2 regions of the Paenibacillus xanthanilyticus genome follow, and region 2 is predicted to be linked to the other one. Evidence: riboswitches for the same ligand, from Rfam matches in the RefSeq annotation. Region 2 holds a riboswitch; the other holds the start of a gene.
What was found. Region 2 has a riboswitch for FMN ahead of ACFSKT_RS03830 (DMT family transporter). Riboswitches for the same ligand answer to the same signal wherever they lie in the genome.

Region 1 (8,012 bases), 1.2 Mb from region 2:
CCGAGTGTAATAACGGCGTCGTATTTGCCGCTCTCCGCCATCTTCTGCGTAATCAGCGGAATTTCGAATGCGCCCGGCACCCAGGCGATCTCCACTTCATTATCGTCCACGCCATGACGCTTCAACGCGTCCAGCGCGCCGCTCAGCAGCTTGCTTACAATAAATTCGTTGAAACGGCCAACGACGATCCCGTAGCGCAGTCCTTGCGAAACTAAGTGTCCTTCGTATATATGTGGCATAATTTCCGTCATCCTCTCATGGGTCGTATTAATCTGAACGCAAATCAATCCGCTTTAGCTGAATGCTGCATTCCCAATCTTTCGATTGTGAACGCAAACCAATCCGCTTAGCTGAATGCTGCATTCCCAATCTTTCGATTGTGAACGTAAACCAATCAGCTTCTTGCTGAATGCTGCATTCCCAATCTTCAGATTGTGAACGCAAACCAATCAGCCTTAAATTTCAAATTCAAGCAAATGTCCGAGCTTCGCTTTCTTCGTATGCAAGTAATCCGTATTGTCCGCTTTCGTCTCCGTCTGAATCGGAACACGCTCCACCACTTCGAGCCCGTAGCCTTCCAAACCGCGAATCTTGCGCGGGTTATTCGTCATGAGCCTCATTTGGCTGACGCCGAGATCTTTCAAAATTTGCGCGCCGATGCCGTAATCGCGCAGGTCGGGGGCGAATCCCAATTTAATATTCGCGTCGACCGTGTCGAATCCCTGCTCCTGCAGCGCATAGGCTTTCAATTTATTGATAAGCCCGATGCCACGACCTTCCTGGCGCATGTACAGCAGCACGCCGCTGCCCGCTTCCTCGATTTGCCGGAGCGCTGCGGCTAGCTGAGGCCCGCAATCGCAGCGGTGAGAGTGGAACGAATCCCCGGTTAGGCATTCGGAATGCACGCGCACGAGCGTCGGTTGATCCGGGGCGATTTCGCCTTTTACGAGCGCCACATGCTCCTTGCTGTCGACGTCGTTCGTATACGCAACGGCGCGGAACGTGCCGAAATCCGTCGGCAGATTCACGTCTACGGCGCGGTGGACGAGCTTCTCCTTTTTATTGCGGTATTCGATCATGCCCTCGATGGAGATTAGTTTCAGCCCATGACGCTTCTTGAACTCCACCAAGTCCATCAGTCTGGCCATCGTACCGTCTTCTTTGATGATCTCGCAAATCACGCCCGCCGGAGCGGAACCGCACATCCGAGCCAGGTCGATGGCCGCTTCCGTATGCCCAGCCCTGCGCAGCACGCCGCCGGCTCTTGCGATGAGGGGGAAGATGTGGCCCGGGCGGCGGAAGTCGGACGGCTTGGCGGACGAATCGATCAGCGCCTGGATCGTCTGCGACCGTTCGCCGGCCGATATCCCCGTCGAGGTCGTGACGTGGTCGACGGACACCGTGAACGCCGTCCCATGGTAATCCGTATTATGCGTGACCATCGGCGGCAGGTCCAGCTCCTCCGCCCGCTCTTGCGTAATCGGCACGCACACGAGCCCGCGGGCTTCCGAAATCATGAAGTTGATGACCTCGGGCGAAGTCTTGTCCGCAAGCGCGATCAGATCGCCTTCGTTCTCCCGGTCTTCGTCGTCCACTACGATAATGCACTTACCTTCGCGCAAATCCTGCAGCGCGTCTTCAATCGGGTCGAATATCGTTTGGTCCGTTGTCATGCTTGTTCACTCTCCCTAGAAAAAACCGTTCTCGGCGAGAAAAGCCGCCGTTAATCCGCCGCTCTTCTTCCGGTTCTGCTCGCCGTCTTGCCCCGCGGCTCCCGGATAGCGCAGCAGATGGTCCACGTATTTACCCAGCACGTCGCCTTCGATATTGATGACGCTGCCGGGCTGCTTCAATTGAAGCGCGGTCTCCCGCAGCGTATGCGGGATGATGGAGACGGAAAACTCGTTGTCGCTCCGGTCGATAACCGTCAAGCTGATTCCGTCTAGCGTGACCGACCCTTGCGCGATGACATAACGCATCAGCGACGCGTCGTGGGGCTGAATCGTAAAGACGACCGCGTTCGCATCCGGCGTTCGCGCCATGATCGTGCCCGTCCCGTCGACGTGTCCCTGGACGATATGGCCGCCGAATCGTCCGCCAGCCTGCATCGCGCGCTCGAGATTGAGCCGCTCGCCCGGACGCATATCCTTCAAATTCGTATGACGAAAGGTCTGCGGCATGACGTCGACGGTAAACGAAGCGGCGTCGAAATCCGTCACGGTCAAGCACACCCCGTTCACGGCGATGCTATCGCCGTCCTTCACGTCACCCAGCACGCGCGACGCCTCGATCGTCAGCTTCATGGCCTCGCCTTGCTTGTAGGAACGCTTGAGCGTCCCTACTTCTTCAATCAATCCCGTAAACAAGTTACTCCCCCTCCCGCTCCAATCGCGATCCGGATTCAGCGATCCGCGTACTTCGGATAGCCGGTTAGGCAATAATCGTCGCCGACCTGCTCCATCGTCACGCCGGTCAGGCCGATCGCCTCGCTCATTCGTTCAAAGCCGCCGAAGGAGAAGGCTTCCGGAGCGGCGTCGCCGCCGATAATCTTCGGCGCGATAAACAGCATGATCTTATCGATCAGGCCGAGCTCCAGCATGGCGCCGTTCAGCTTGCCGCCGCCTTCGAGCAGAATCGAGCCGATCTCAAGCTCCCCAAGCTTCGTCATGGCGATCTCCAGATCGACTTGTTCGCCCACACCGCACGCCAGCACTCGCGCTCCTGCGGATTCAAGCGCGGCTCGCCGCTTCTCGTCCGCCCCTCCGACCGTCAAGATAATAACGGGGACGTCCTTGTTATGAAACAGGCGGGAAGTCACCGGCAGCCTTAGTTTGGAATCCACGATAATGCGAGCCGGATGCACCGCAGGCACACTGAGCCTTGTCGTTAGCTCCGGATCGTCGGCGAGCGCGGTCTGTACGCCGACCATAATGCCCATATGCTGGTGCCGAAGCGTATGTACCTGTTCACGGGCCGCCGGGCCGCTGACATAGCGGCTGTCGCCGGTCTTCGCGGCGATTTTGCCGTCCAGCGTCATCGCGGTCTTAAGCGTCACGAACGGCTTGCGCGTCGTAATGAATTTGTTGAATTTCTCGTTCATCCGCTCCGAAGCTTCGCCGAGCAGGCCGACCTCGACGTCGATTCCCGCCTCTTGCAGCCGCTTCACGCCCCGGCCAGCGACCATCGGATTCGGATCCGTGCAGGCGACGACGACGCGGGATACGTTAGCCTCGATTAGCCGCTCGCAGCATGGAGGCGTCTTGCCGTGATGGCTGCACGGCTCGAGCGTCACATAAGCGGTAGCGCCTTCGGCTTGGTCGCCGGCCATGCGCAGCGCATGCACTTCGGCGTGACCTTCGCCGCGCTTCAGATGGGCGCCGAGTCCGACGATGCGGCCTTCCTTGACGATGACGCAGCCGACGACCGGATTAATGTCGGTCTGGCCGCTTGCTTTCGCCGCCATATCCAAGGCGAGCTGCATATAGTATGCGTCATTTAACACGATCGACAAAATAAAAACACCCCTATCCGCATGAAGCCGACGGGGTGATGGGAGTGACACAAGGAAACAGCACAAGAACACGCTCAAATAAAACCTATGACTGCGTGAAAAAAAGAACAAGTCGCCAGGTTATATCGTTGAACGGTATACGCTGCCGCCCCCTTCTCCCATCCAGACTATACTGTCGGTCCCGGAATCACACCGGGTCCACCGTCCATTCGCCGCCGCTCTCGCAAGTCGAGAAGCGTCACGCGAGCTGTCCGGGTCACGGACTGACAAGCTCGTTATCGGCTCGCATGCGAGATGCGTGGCCGAAACCGCCCTTGATCACCGCCGGTTGGGAATTTCACCCTGCCCCGAAGGTAAGCTGCAATACTTTGACAAAATGTTACCACTCCCCCTGAAAAAAAGCAACCAGCTTCCCTTTCTGCAGTATCGTCGGCCCTTCGGCGCGCGGATGCGGCCAGCAGAAAAAAGCTCGGCGCCTATCGGGCGGCCGAGCGTCAATTTCATGGTATTTCGGTTCACTTGTATCCGGGTAAGTAGTGGTTCTGATTCTCCAGCTTCGGCAAAATGTCCATCGACTCGATATGCGCCTTCGTCTCAGGCGTGCCGATCTTGTAAATATACGCATAGAGCATCTCCAAATGCTCGCTGAACCGGTCCGTCGCTGGGTCGCGCTCGGCGGACTTGTACGGGATCGCGGCCCTCACATGCGTCAGCTGATCATCCTTGTCCTCCTGCTCGAGCAGCTTCTCCAGCGCGAGCAGCTCCTCCTCGTTTGCGTATATTGTCAGCTGCTCCGCGATCGACGGCGCTGTCTCGATCGTCCGGGCGGATACCGACATATAGTATCGACTGCGTTCCATAAGCTCAGCTCCCCCTTCAACTCTTGCTCGGCACGGGTAGACCGCCCTTCATTAGGCGCCCGTTGCCGGTCTTCGATAGTTGTTAATACACGGCCAAGCTGCTCCCGAAACAGAAAATCCCCCGCGCGGTTGTCACCGCTGCGGGGGATTCGTTCACTCCGGCTTGCTTACACTTCGACGACTTCGACTTTCTCCATCTTCACGCCGTTCTTGAACGTGTCGACGTGCTCCATGCCTTTTGCCACTTTACCGAACACGGTATGTCCGCCGTCCAGATGAGGCTGCGGCTGGTAACAGATGTAGAACTGGCTGCCGCCTGTATTGCGTCCGGCGTGCGCCATCGCGAGCGTGCCGCGCTCGTGCTTGTTCGGGTTGATCTCGCAGTTGATCGTATAGCCCGGGCCGCCTGTGCCCATGCCGTTCGGGCAGCCGCCTTGCGCGACGAAGCCCGGAATGACGCGGTGGAACGTAAGACCGTTGTAAAAGCCCTCGTTTGCCAGCTTCTCGAAGTTTGCAACTGTATTAGGCGCGTCTTGATCGAACAGGTCCAGTACGACTTCCGCTCCGTCCGCCATCGTGATTTTCGCTTGTTTTGCCATTGAAATCCACCCTTTCGGTTATCTAAACATTGCCATTATAGCAGAAAGCGTCCCCGATAAAAAGCTTGTCCCCCGGCGAACGCCGCATGAAGCGGCCGTAAGCACCGGGGGACGGAAGCGAATTATTGGACCGCGGACGCTTTCTTCATTCGCGCCGGCAAAATATCGTTGCCCACAATGTCGTCCAGCGACTCGCGCTTGACGACCAGATCCGAGTGGCCATCCTTCACGAAGACGACGCTCGGACGGCGAATCCGGTTATAGTTGCTCGCCATCGAATAGTTGTAGGCGCCCGTGCACAGCACCGCGAGCAGATCGCCCGTCTGCGGCTTCGCCAATACGCAATCGATGATCAGCTTGTCGCCGCTCTCGCAGCATTTGCCGGCGACCGTCACGGTCTCTTCGGCAGCGTCGTCCGCCCGATTCGCGATAACGGCTTCGTACTTGGACTCGTAGAGCGCCGGACGCGGGTTGTCGGTCATGCCGCCGTCAACGGCGATGTACTTGCGCACGCCGGGAATATCTTTGCTTGTCCCGATCGTGTAGAGCGTCGTGCCGGCATCGCCGACGATGCTGCGGCCAGGCTCCACCCAAATTTCCGGAATGGGATAGTTTGCCGCGCCGAAGTTGTCTTTGATCGCGTCCGTAATCGCCTTGACGTAGGTTGCGACCGGCAGCGGCGTGTCGCCTTCCACATAGCGGATGCCGAAGCCGCCGCCCAGATTGATAACGGGGAACGTTACACTCAGTTCATCCCGAACGAGCAGGGCGAATTGCGCCACTTTGCTCGCCGCTACCTCGAAGCCGTCGACCTCGAAGATTTGGGAGCCGATATGGGAATGGACGCCGAGCAGCTCCAGATTCGGCAGCTCATGCGCTTCCCGCACCCCGCGGAACGCAGCGCCGCTTTCAACGTCGAACCCGAATTTGGAATCTTGCTGGCCGGTCGAAATATACTCATGCGTATGCGCTTCGACGCCCGGCGTAACGCGGAGCAGTACGTTTACTTTCATCCCTTTATCGCCGGCCAGCGCGTTCAAGAGGGCCAGCTCGTCGAAGTTATCCACGACGAAGCAACCGATCTCGGCGTCCAGCGCCATCAAAATCTCGTCCGGCGTCTTGTTGTTGCCATGGAAATGGATGCGATGCGCCGGGAATCCGGCCTTCAGCGCGGTATACAGCTCGCCGTCGGAGACGACGTCCAGCGACAGGCCTTCCTGCTCCGCGATCGCGCACATCGCCATGACGCTGAACGCCTTGCTGGCATACGCAACCTGGAATTTCAAGCCCGATGCCTTGAATGCCTCGACGTATTCGCGCGCGCGCTGACGCACGAGCGCCTCGTCCACAATATATAGCGGGGTTCCGTATTGTTTCGCCAATTCGGTGACATCACAGCCGCCGATTGTCAAATGCCCTTGGCCGTTAATTGCGCTTGTTCCGTGTAAATACATTGTTTCCCCTCCGGCTTCTCCATGAAATCCCATGACGATTGGTTTGCATCATTTAACGAAAGTATATCCTACCCCTGTCCCCTGGTAAAATGGATAAATTCGCATTTCATTTGCATTATTTGCGGTCGTGATGGCCGTTAATGCACTTGGCCCCCTCTGCCGCTTCCGCTGCCGCTGCTGCCGCCCGGCATCTTGTCGCGCTGCTGCGGCTTGAGCAAATTCGGACGCGTCCGGTTCTGCAGCACGGGAGGACGCACGATGATGTTCCACATCCCCTTGGCGTCGAACGGGATGAACGGCCACAAGTACGGACGGTTGAAGGAACGTTCCATGGCCAGCAGAATCGTGATGGCGGCCGCCACGATCATGAAGCCCGGCACGTGCAGCGTCGCGACGACCACGATGAACAGCAAGCGCACGATGCGGTTGGCTAATCCCAGCTCGTAGCTTGGCGTCGCGAACATGCCGATCGCGGCAACGGCCATATATAGGATAACCTCATTGATAAACAAGCCCGTCTGCACGGCGATGTCCCCGATGAGGATCGCGGAGATCAGCGACATGGCGGTCGCGAGCGGCGTCGGCGTATGAATCGCAGCCATCCGAAGCAAGTCAACTCCGAGCTCCGCCATCAGGAATTGTACGACCATCGGCAGACGGCTTTCCTTCTGAGCGCCGAGAAACGCGAGCGCGTCGGGCTTCAACCCAGGATCAAGCGCATATAGAAACCAGATCGGCAGCAGAAACAGCGAAGCGAAAATACCGAAGAAACGTACCCACCGCAGGTAGGTGCCGATGAATGGCGCCTGCCGGTTCTCCTCCGCGTGCTGGATGTGGTCGAAGAACGTCGTCGGCAATATCATGACGCTCGGCGTCGTATCCACGAATACGGCGACATGGCCTTCGAGCAAATGGGAAGCGACCGTGTCCGGGCGCTCCGAATAGCGCACGAGCGGGAACGGGCTCCATCCGCGTTTGACCGTCGCCTCTTCCAGCTGTTTGTCGGCCAGCGGCAGCCCGTCGATTTTGATCATCGATATTTTGTCCCGAATCGATTCCACGAGCTCCATGTCGACGATATCGTCGATATAGGCAATACATACGTCCGTCTGCGTCCGTTCGCCGACGCGCATGATTTCATAGCGCAAATGTTTGTCGCGCAAGCGGCGGCGCACGAGCGTCACATTGGTCATGAGCGTCTCGACGAAGCCGTCCCGGCTGCCGCGCACGACCCGCTCCAGCGTCGGCTCTTCGGGGCCGCGCGCCGGGAACGACTTCGCGTCGATCAGGAGCACTTCCTTCTCCCCGTCGATGTAGAGGGCGCTTGCGCCTGCCAGCACGTTCGTCATCATTTTATTCCAATCGCCTTCCTTCACGACTTGCACGGCCGGCACGTAATTATCGAAGAAGGATTGGAGCGCCCCTGTCGACAAGTCGTCCGGGTGCAAATAGCTCAAACGTTTGAGCACATCCTGCAGGATCGTATCCTTGCCGAACCCATTCATGAAAAAAAGCGCCGTCTTCCGCTCCCCGAACGTCATCTCTCGCACGACGACGTCAAAGCTCTTCTTATAGCCGACCTCCTGCT
Region 2 (8,012 bases):
GCGTATTCGTTCGCCCGCGCTTCCGTGCGCGAATAGACGGCCGCGATTTCCGCGCCTTCCGCCAGTCTCGCTGCTTTCACGAATTTCTCCGTTATCGTGTTGGTGCCAATTATGCCGAATCGAATCATTCTATTCGCTCCTGTTGCTTGATTTGATCATGAATGTTACCGATGTTCCTGAAGAAAATCGACGGTTAATTCCAGCGCACGCTCGAGATGCGGCGTCGGGCCGGCGAACGGATGGACCGCGCCGAAGGTATGGTTCGCGCCTTCAATCCGCAAATGCCGCTGATCCGGCGCGGCCTGACGGAGTCGTTCATGACCGAGGACGAGCCGCGGCGCATCCTGGTCGCCTTGAATCGTTAACACCGGCACCGTCAAGCTCGCGATGGCCTTAAGGATGTCGAACCGCTCGCGGTTTTGCGCCAAATCCTCGAAGAACCCCGCCGTAATCGGCATCTGCTGCTTCGTGCGCGCGTTCTCCACATAGCCGATCCCGTCGCGAAGCACCTGCTCTCGGAACTCGTCTCCGAACAGATTGGCGTCGGCGATCCCGTTCCAGCTTACGACCGCTTGGCATGCATCCGGATGGCTGGCCGCGGCAATCAGACTGTTGCCTCCGCCACGGCTGTGGCCGACCAGCGCGATCCGCGACGCGTCCATCCGATCCGACAGCGGCAAGTCGCCGGCCTGCAAACGCTCGAGCAGCGCGGACAAATCCGCCTGTTCCCGGCTGTATGTATTCCGTCCGAATTTGTGCAGCTCGTCGAAATCGGATTGGCCGACTCCGTTGCAGCTGAAATTGAACGTCACGACCGCGAACCCGCTTTGCGCCAGCCGCTCGGCGGCATACGGGAAGAATCCCCAATCCTTAAAGCCTTTGAAGCCGTGGACGAGCAGCACGACCGGTCTGCGTCCTTCCTCGCCGGTCGCGCGCACTTCGCCTCGAATGGTCAAATCCCGTTCGAGCGCGAACTCGAAAGAAGCCGTATCAAGCGGTTGTTGATCCATGATCCTTCCTCCTTGCCTCGTCTATGCCTGCCGCGTTTCACTATCTTACCAAAGATTGATTCTCCACGGGTAATCAATTTTCACCTGGCGAGCGGATTGGTTTTGAAGCAAATTGTGAACATTTTCGTTGCTATATATGTAGAAAAAGAGCGGCCTCTATCGAGGCGCGCTCTGCATGCGCAATATTTGAATTTATGGCTTCGGTGCCGGTTTCTCGGGTTCGTCCTGCTGCCACGAGATCGCGAACAGCGTCGTCCAGATCAACATGAAGCCGATCAACTGCGGGAACGAGATCATTTGATCGAAGACGACCCAGTTAATAATGACGCCGACCATCGGGAAGCTGAGCTCCGCCAGCGTGGCGTAAGAGGCCTTCACCGTGCTCAGCCCTTTGTAGTAGAGCAGCATGCTGAACAGCCCGGGCAGCAGCGCCGAAAGCGCCAAATTAAGGACGAGCAGCCCCGTATCGCGCCCTTCGGCCGGCATCGTCCATCCGTGGCTCTGCGTCAGCGTGAGGACGAACAGCAGCGGCAGCGCCAGGATGAACCGAAGCGAGGTGACCGTCTCGTAGGACATTTTGCCCAGCATGTAACGGCCCATCACGGTGGAGCCGCCCCATAGCAGCGCGGCGCCGATCGAGAACATGCTGCCGATCTGAATAAAGTCGGAGGCGCCGCTTTGGGGAATCGAGAACCCGAAGGTCAGGAGATACGTGCCCAACAGCGCCAGCACGAACAAGAAGCCGAACCTGCGAGGCAGATGCTCCTTCAGCAGCCAGCGCGCGAGCAAAATCGCGAATAGCGGCTGAAGCTTCTGCAGCAGCAGAACCGCGTTCAGATCGCCGCTCGCCAGCCCCTTCGTGAACAGGATCGTGGCGATCGCCGAGCCGCCCCATGACACGAACAGCAGCGCGCCGACATGCGATAGCCGCAGGCCGCTAAGCTCGCCGCGGCGGCTCCATAGGACGGGCGCGGCGAAGAGGAACAGAATCGCGTGTTCCAGCAGAACGATCTGCGTGGAAGTCAGATGCTCCAGCAGCAAGATGCGGAACAGCGGGTCGACGCCCCATAACGCGGCGCCGATGACGACGAGCCAGAACGCGGGCAGGCCGCGCTTGGTTCGCAGAACAGGTGTTACCGATACGGTACTCATGAATAATTACCCCTTCTGGATCCAGGGACATGAAGGAAGAAGGCCCCGTCTTGCGCGTCATGCGCAAAACGGGGCCAGTCAAATAAACCTGCGGATTAGCCTCTTTAGACGAGACGAGTCCCCCGCAAATTTACAGCTGATCTTCTACCATCCGGACTATACCGTCGGCCTTGGATTCGCACCAAATCAGTCCCCCGCCCGCTGACGGGAAGAGGAGTCGCGGGCTTCTTTCCTCCATGTGAAAGTTACCGCCGGTCGGGAATTGCACCCTACCCCGAAGATCGATATTAGATTTTGCAATGCCACTTCACTTTCTATAGTTTATTACTTTCTTCTCAAAATGTCTAGCCCACAATTCAAAGTGCTGCACTATGAATAAATAAGCGGCGCGTGGACGCGACTTCCGGCGATTGCTCAGTCGCCGCATGACAACGTTGAATTCGGAATGCCATCGACAACGCAGGTTCGATTGTTAGGCGTCCCGAAAAACGTCTTCCGTCAAATCGGCGTTCACGCCCATCGCGGCCCTGCTGCCTTCCGCGGCGGCAATGACCAGCTGGGACGGCGAGACGACCGAGGAATCGCCGGCGGCGTAGACGCCTCGCGCGCTCGTTCGGCCGAACGCGTCGGTAACGATGGCGCCGAACGCATTCAATTCGCAGCCCAGCTGCTCGCCGAAATCGCTCTTCTGCGCGAATCTCGGCGTCACGAAGCCGCCATCTCGCGCAATCGACGTCCCGTCCTTGAACCGGATGGCCTCGAGCTGCCCGTCTCTCCCCTCGTACCTTGCGATCGGCTTCGTATACACGCTGATGCCTCTCCGGTGCAGCGCGATCTGCTGCTCGGCCGACAAATTCGTCTGCCAATTGGTGCAGACGATTAGATCTTTGCTCCAGTTGTAGAGCAGCTTGGCCGTATGGAACGCGCCAGCGCTCTCGGACACGAGCACGAGCCGCTTGTCGCGCAGCTCCCAACCGTCGCAGTACGGGCAATTGAACAAGCTGCTGCCATAGAAATCGCCGAAGCCCTCGATGTCCGGGAAGGACTCCGCCAGCCCCGTTGCCAAAATGATTCGTCCAGCCTCGTATTGCGAGCCGCTTGCGGTCTGCAGCGAAAATCCCGATGGCGACCGATTCACGCGGATGACCTTCTGACGCGCTGCGGCGACGGATGGATAACGTGCCAGCTCCTCGTGCGCGAGTCTTCGAAACTCGGCAGGCTGTACGCCGTCCCGAGTCAGGAAACCGTGCGATGCCCGCGTCACCCGGTTACGGGGCTGCCCGTCGTCGAGCAGCAGCACCTCTCTTCTGGCGCGCCCCAGCAAGAGCGCGGCGTTCAATCCGGCCGGCCCCCCGCCGAGAATCGCGCAATCATACCGCATAGTTCTCCTCCTTCACTTGTCCGATCCCTTGCCCCCTAATTCCGCAATATAGATAAATATGGCAGCTGCGCCTGTTTTCATTCCCCTTTGACGATTTTTAAATACTCGTGCAAGCAAAAAGGCGGTCGCCATCCGGAATGGCAACCGCTCGTTCATGGTTATTGTTCTACCCAGCGCTTGATCACGATAACGGCGTTATGGCCGCCGAATCCGAACGAATTCGAGATGCCGATTCGCAGCTCGGCCCGCCGCGCCTCGTTCGGCACGACGTCCAGATCGCAATCGGGATCGGGCGTCTCTTGGTTGATCGTCGGCGGAATAATGCCGGTTCGCAAACTCTGCACGAGCGCGATCGCTTCCGCTCCTCCGGCAGCGCCGAGCATATGGCCGGTCATCGATTTGTTCGCGGTCACCGGGATGCGGTAGGCGGCTTCGCCAAACAAGCGCTTGATCGCCATCGTCTCGGAGCGGTCGCCCAGCTCCGTGCTCGTCGCATGCGCGCTGATGACGTCCACTTCCTCCGGCCCAATGCCCGCTTCCCGAATCGCTTCGCGCATGGCGCGGTAGGCGCCTTCGCCTTCCGGATGGGTCGCGACAATATGATACGCATCGGAGCTCGCCCCGTAACCGATCACTTCGGCGAGTATCGGCGCCCCGCGGTCGCGGGCGTGCGTCAGCGATTCCAGCACGAGTATGGCCGCGCCTTCGCCGAGGACGAACCCGTCGCGGCCGGCGTCGAACGGTCGGCTCGCCCGCTCCGGCTCGTCATTGCGCGTGGACACGGCGGTCGCGTTCGCGAAGCTTGCCGTTGCAATCTCGGAGACGGCCGCCTCCGAACCGCCGGCGAAGATGACGTCCGTTCTTCCGGATTGGATGCGGTGATACGCCTCTCCGATCGCCGTGTTGCCGATCGAGCAAGCCGTCACCGGCGCGAGCGTCGGGCCGAGCGCGCCCAACCGGATGCTGATCATGGCCGCTGCCATGTTCGCGATCATCATCGGCACGAGCGTCGGACTGACGCGGCCCGGGCCTTTGCCAAGCAGCGTCGCGTGCTGCTCCGTCAGCGTGTGGATGCCGCCGATGCCCGACCCGACATAGACGCCAAGACGCTCCTTGTCGATGCTCGCAAGGTCCAGCGCGGCATGTGCCAACGCTTGATCGGCGGCCGCAAGCGCGAACTGGCAGAACCGGTCCATCCGCCGTGCTTCCTTCGTCCCGAATAACGCCTGAGCGTCGAAATCACGCACGGTGCCGGCAATCCTCGCCTTATGGCCTGCCGTATCGAACGATTCGATCGCCCGCACGCCCGATTCCCCTCGCGTCAGCTTGTCCCAGAACGCGTCAACGCTGTTGCCCAGCGGCGATACGATACCCATGCCCGTAATAACGACTCTTTCCATGTCCACCCATCCCCTTCCAGCCTCTTATGGATGTAATCTTGCCATCTATGTTATCCTATTACAAGTTGTTGTTTATCCTAGTATAAGTGCTACCAGCTTACGTCACGAAAGAAGGGATCCGCATGCATCAACCCACCCGGCTGCAAGCGCTGTCGGCATTCTTGAAGGCGGCTCGCGCCCGCCTGACGCCGGAGACGGCCGGCCTTCCGGCCGGCACTCGCAGACGGACGCCCGGCTTGCGAAGGGAAGAAGTGGCGCAGCTCGCAGGTGTCAGCTCCACCTGGTATACCTGGCTGGAGCAAGGGCGGGATATCCAGGTATCGGCCTCCGTGCTGGACAATGTCGCGGCGGCCCTTCGGCTGACGGACGACGAGCGGAAGTATATGTACGCGCTTGCTTCGGATTCCGGCGCAAGCGTCGCCAAGCTTGCGGCTGACAATCCGCGGCTGACGCCCTCCTTGCGCAAGATCATCGACGAGCTGCGGTATTGTCCGGCGATTATATCGGACCGAAAATGCCAGATCGTCGGCTGGAACGCCGCGGCCGCTTACGTCTTCATGGACTTCGAGCAAATTCCCGAGCACGAGCGCAATATGATCAAGCTGCTCTTCACGCGCCGGGAGTTCCAGCGGTTAGCCGTGAATTGGGAACAGTTCGCCGGCGGCTTCCTGGCCATGTTCCGCTCCTATTACGGTCAGTACGTCGACGATGAATGGTACGAACACTTCCTGCGCGGCATGATCGCCGATCACCCTGACTTCAGACGGCTTTGGGAACAAGGTCAGGTCAGTTATGCGCCCGAGGTGCTGCTCGAATTTCGCCATGCCAAGGCGCGCAAGATGCTTTTCCAGTTAACCTCCCTGCAGGCGCACGGCAGCGGCGATTTGCGCTGCAGCATCTATACGCCCGCCCCCGAGTCGAATACGGAAGCGAAATTGAAGCAATACATGGATGCGGCGCCATAATCGGCGCAGCGCCGAATAAGGGACTTGGGATACGGCGGACGTATCCTAAGTCCCTTCATCTTCACCCACGACTGCTGTGCTGCTCCTCCCTCTCGCTGCCCGCGTCTTGGTCTGAGCGCTTGTCGTAGGCGTCTCGCGCCTCGCGCACCAGCGGATAATGATCGACCGCCCAGGACTTCATATGCCGAAGCGGGATGAGGAGCGAACGCCCAAGCGGGGTCAGCCGATATTCGACGCCCGGCGGGATCGTATCGTGAACGTCCCGCTCTAGGAGACCGTCGCGTTCTAATTGCCGCAGCGTTTGCGTGAGCATCTTTTTGGATATCCCTTCGATTCTACGAAGAAATTCGCCGTATCGGACGGCGCCGCCTTCCATGGCATAGATGGCGAGAACCGCCCATTTGCTCGCGATAATTTCCAGCAACAAACTGTAGCCGCATTTCGCGATCGAAATATCCGGCACCGCTGCCTTTCGTTTGCCCATCGTCTCTCCCTCCGATAATCCGGATACTTTAAAGTGCCTACTTACTTTATTTTAGTTCGCAGACTAAAGTGTGTCTATACCGATAAACGAAGGAGAGATAGCCATGAAATTGTATGAGCTTAACGGAGGATTTAGTTTGGATCACTTGAAAATGGCCGATCGGCCCATACCCGTGCCGGGGCCACGCGAGGTGCTGATCCGCATACGCGCCGTGTCGCTAAATGCTAGAGATCTAGGCGTCATCGACGGCTTCTACGCTCCCGACTTGCCCCTCCCGTTCACGCCGGTTTCGGACGGCGTCGGCGAGATCGTTGGCATCGGCTCGGACGTCAGCCGCTTCAACATCGGAGACCGCGTGAGCGGCATATTCACCCAGCAGTGGCTGACAGGTCCCCCGCATCGCCGTTACGCTGGGAGCACGCTTGGCAGCCCGCTGCCTGGATTATTAACCGAGTATGCGGTGATCGACGAGAACGGCCTTGTCTTTGTTCCGAATTATCTGACCGACCCGGAGGCTGCGGCGCTTCCCTGCGCAGGCGTGACGGCTTGGCATGCGATCGTGGAAGAAGGCCGCGTGAAAGCTGGCGACACGGTCGTCGTGCAAGGCACCGGCGGCGTAGCGCTCTTCGCGCTGCAGTTCGCGAAACTGCACGGCGCGAGGGTCATCGTCGCTTCCGGGAGCGACGAGAAGCTGGCGCGCGCCAAAGCCCTCGGCGCAGACTTCGGGATCAATTATCGGTCGACGCCGGATTGGGATGAAGCTGTAAGGGCGATTACCGGGGGAGAAGGCGCCGATCATGTGGTTGATCTCGGCGGCGCCGCGACGATTGAACGCTCCGTTAACGCCGTTCGAACCGGCGGGCGGGTCAGCGTCGTCGGCATTCTGTCAGGCGCGCGAACGAACAACCTCGATCTGATTGCCGTGCTGCAGAAGAAAATCACCCTGCAAGGCATTAATGTCGGCAGCCGCGCCATGTTCGAGGCCATGAACCTCGCCCTTGAGACCGGCCGCATACGTCCCGTAATCGACAGCGTATTTCCATTCGAAGAAGCCGTGGACGCCCTTCGTCGACTGGAGCAAGGCGTTCACTTCGGTAAAATCGTCGTTACCGTCTAAAGCACGCTTCACGCCATCTCTCGGCATTTGATTGCCAAAAGATGGTTTTTTTATTCCCTATTGTTTTGCTACGAATTGGAGCGGGTATAAGGAGGATGGAAGGTAATCATTCGGAGCATTTCCTGATTTTCACGCTTTTCTAATTGTTTTCTCACAACTGCGGTTTATACTAGGCTCATAACTTCGAAAAAGGGATGGTGCCAGATGGCGGAAATGAATCCTATGATCAACCGGCTGCGTTCGAAAATGATTGCTGTTGCGGAGAAACACGGCATGAATCTGCTCCATCCTGAGGTTATTTATTGGAGCCAGCAGCTGGATGTGCTCATCGTCGAATCGATGCAAATGCCGAAAACCGCATGAATTGCCCTACATATGCCAAACACGCGAGAACCGTGGATTAGCCAAGCGCCGCTTGCTTCTAATGCCCCGGTTCTTTTTGTTATGCCTGCCGCCAATGCAAATGTTGGCAACAGCGTTCATGACGAAACCTGATTTTCCTT

Region 1: another riboswitch for FMN. It lies ahead of ribD (bifunctional diaminohydroxyphosphoribosylaminopyrimidine deaminase/5-amino-6-(5-phosphoribosylamino)uracil reductase RibD); the one in region 2 lies ahead of ACFSKT_RS03830 (DMT family transporter).

The regions. Positions count from the first base shown of each region.
Region 1 is NZ_JBHUHA010000001.1:2,049,669-2,057,680, forward strand. Features, by position in the region: gene ribH (6,7-dimethyl-8-ribityllumazine synthase) at 1-239, opposite strand, end outside; gene ACFSKT_RS08615 (bifunctional 3,4-dihydroxy-2-butanone-4-phosphate synthase/GTP cyclohydrolase II) at 456-1,673, opposite strand; gene ribE (riboflavin synthase) at 1,689-2,366, opposite strand; gene ribD (bifunctional diaminohydroxyphosphoribosylaminopyrimidine deaminase/5-amino-6-(5-phosphoribosylamino)uracil reductase RibD) at 2,402-3,511, opposite strand; FMN riboswitch at 3,658-3,870, opposite strand; gene ACFSKT_RS08630 (hypothetical protein) at 4,027-4,371, opposite strand; gene ACFSKT_RS08635 (peptidylprolyl isomerase) at 4,539-4,970, opposite strand; gene lysA (diaminopimelate decarboxylase) at 5,093-6,424, opposite strand; gene ACFSKT_RS08645 (spore germination protein) at 6,562-8,012, opposite strand, start outside.
Region 2 is NZ_JBHUHA010000001.1:893,945-901,956, forward strand. Features, by position in the region: gene ACFSKT_RS03820 (Gfo/Idh/MocA family protein) at 1-128, opposite strand, end outside; gene ACFSKT_RS03825 (alpha/beta hydrolase family protein) at 165-1,010, opposite strand; gene ACFSKT_RS03830 (DMT family transporter) at 1,203-2,162, opposite strand; FMN riboswitch at 2,298-2,448, opposite strand; gene ACFSKT_RS03835 (NAD(P)/FAD-dependent oxidoreductase) at 2,635-3,543, opposite strand; gene fabF (beta-ketoacyl-ACP synthase II) at 3,702-4,943, opposite strand; gene ACFSKT_RS03845 (helix-turn-helix transcriptional regulator) at 5,066-5,908, shown strand; gene ACFSKT_RS03850 (winged helix-turn-helix transcriptional regulator) at 5,970-6,392, opposite strand; gene ACFSKT_RS03855 (zinc-dependent alcohol dehydrogenase family protein) at 6,496-7,509, shown strand; gene ACFSKT_RS03860 (aspartyl-phosphate phosphatase Spo0E family protein) at 7,714-7,872, shown strand.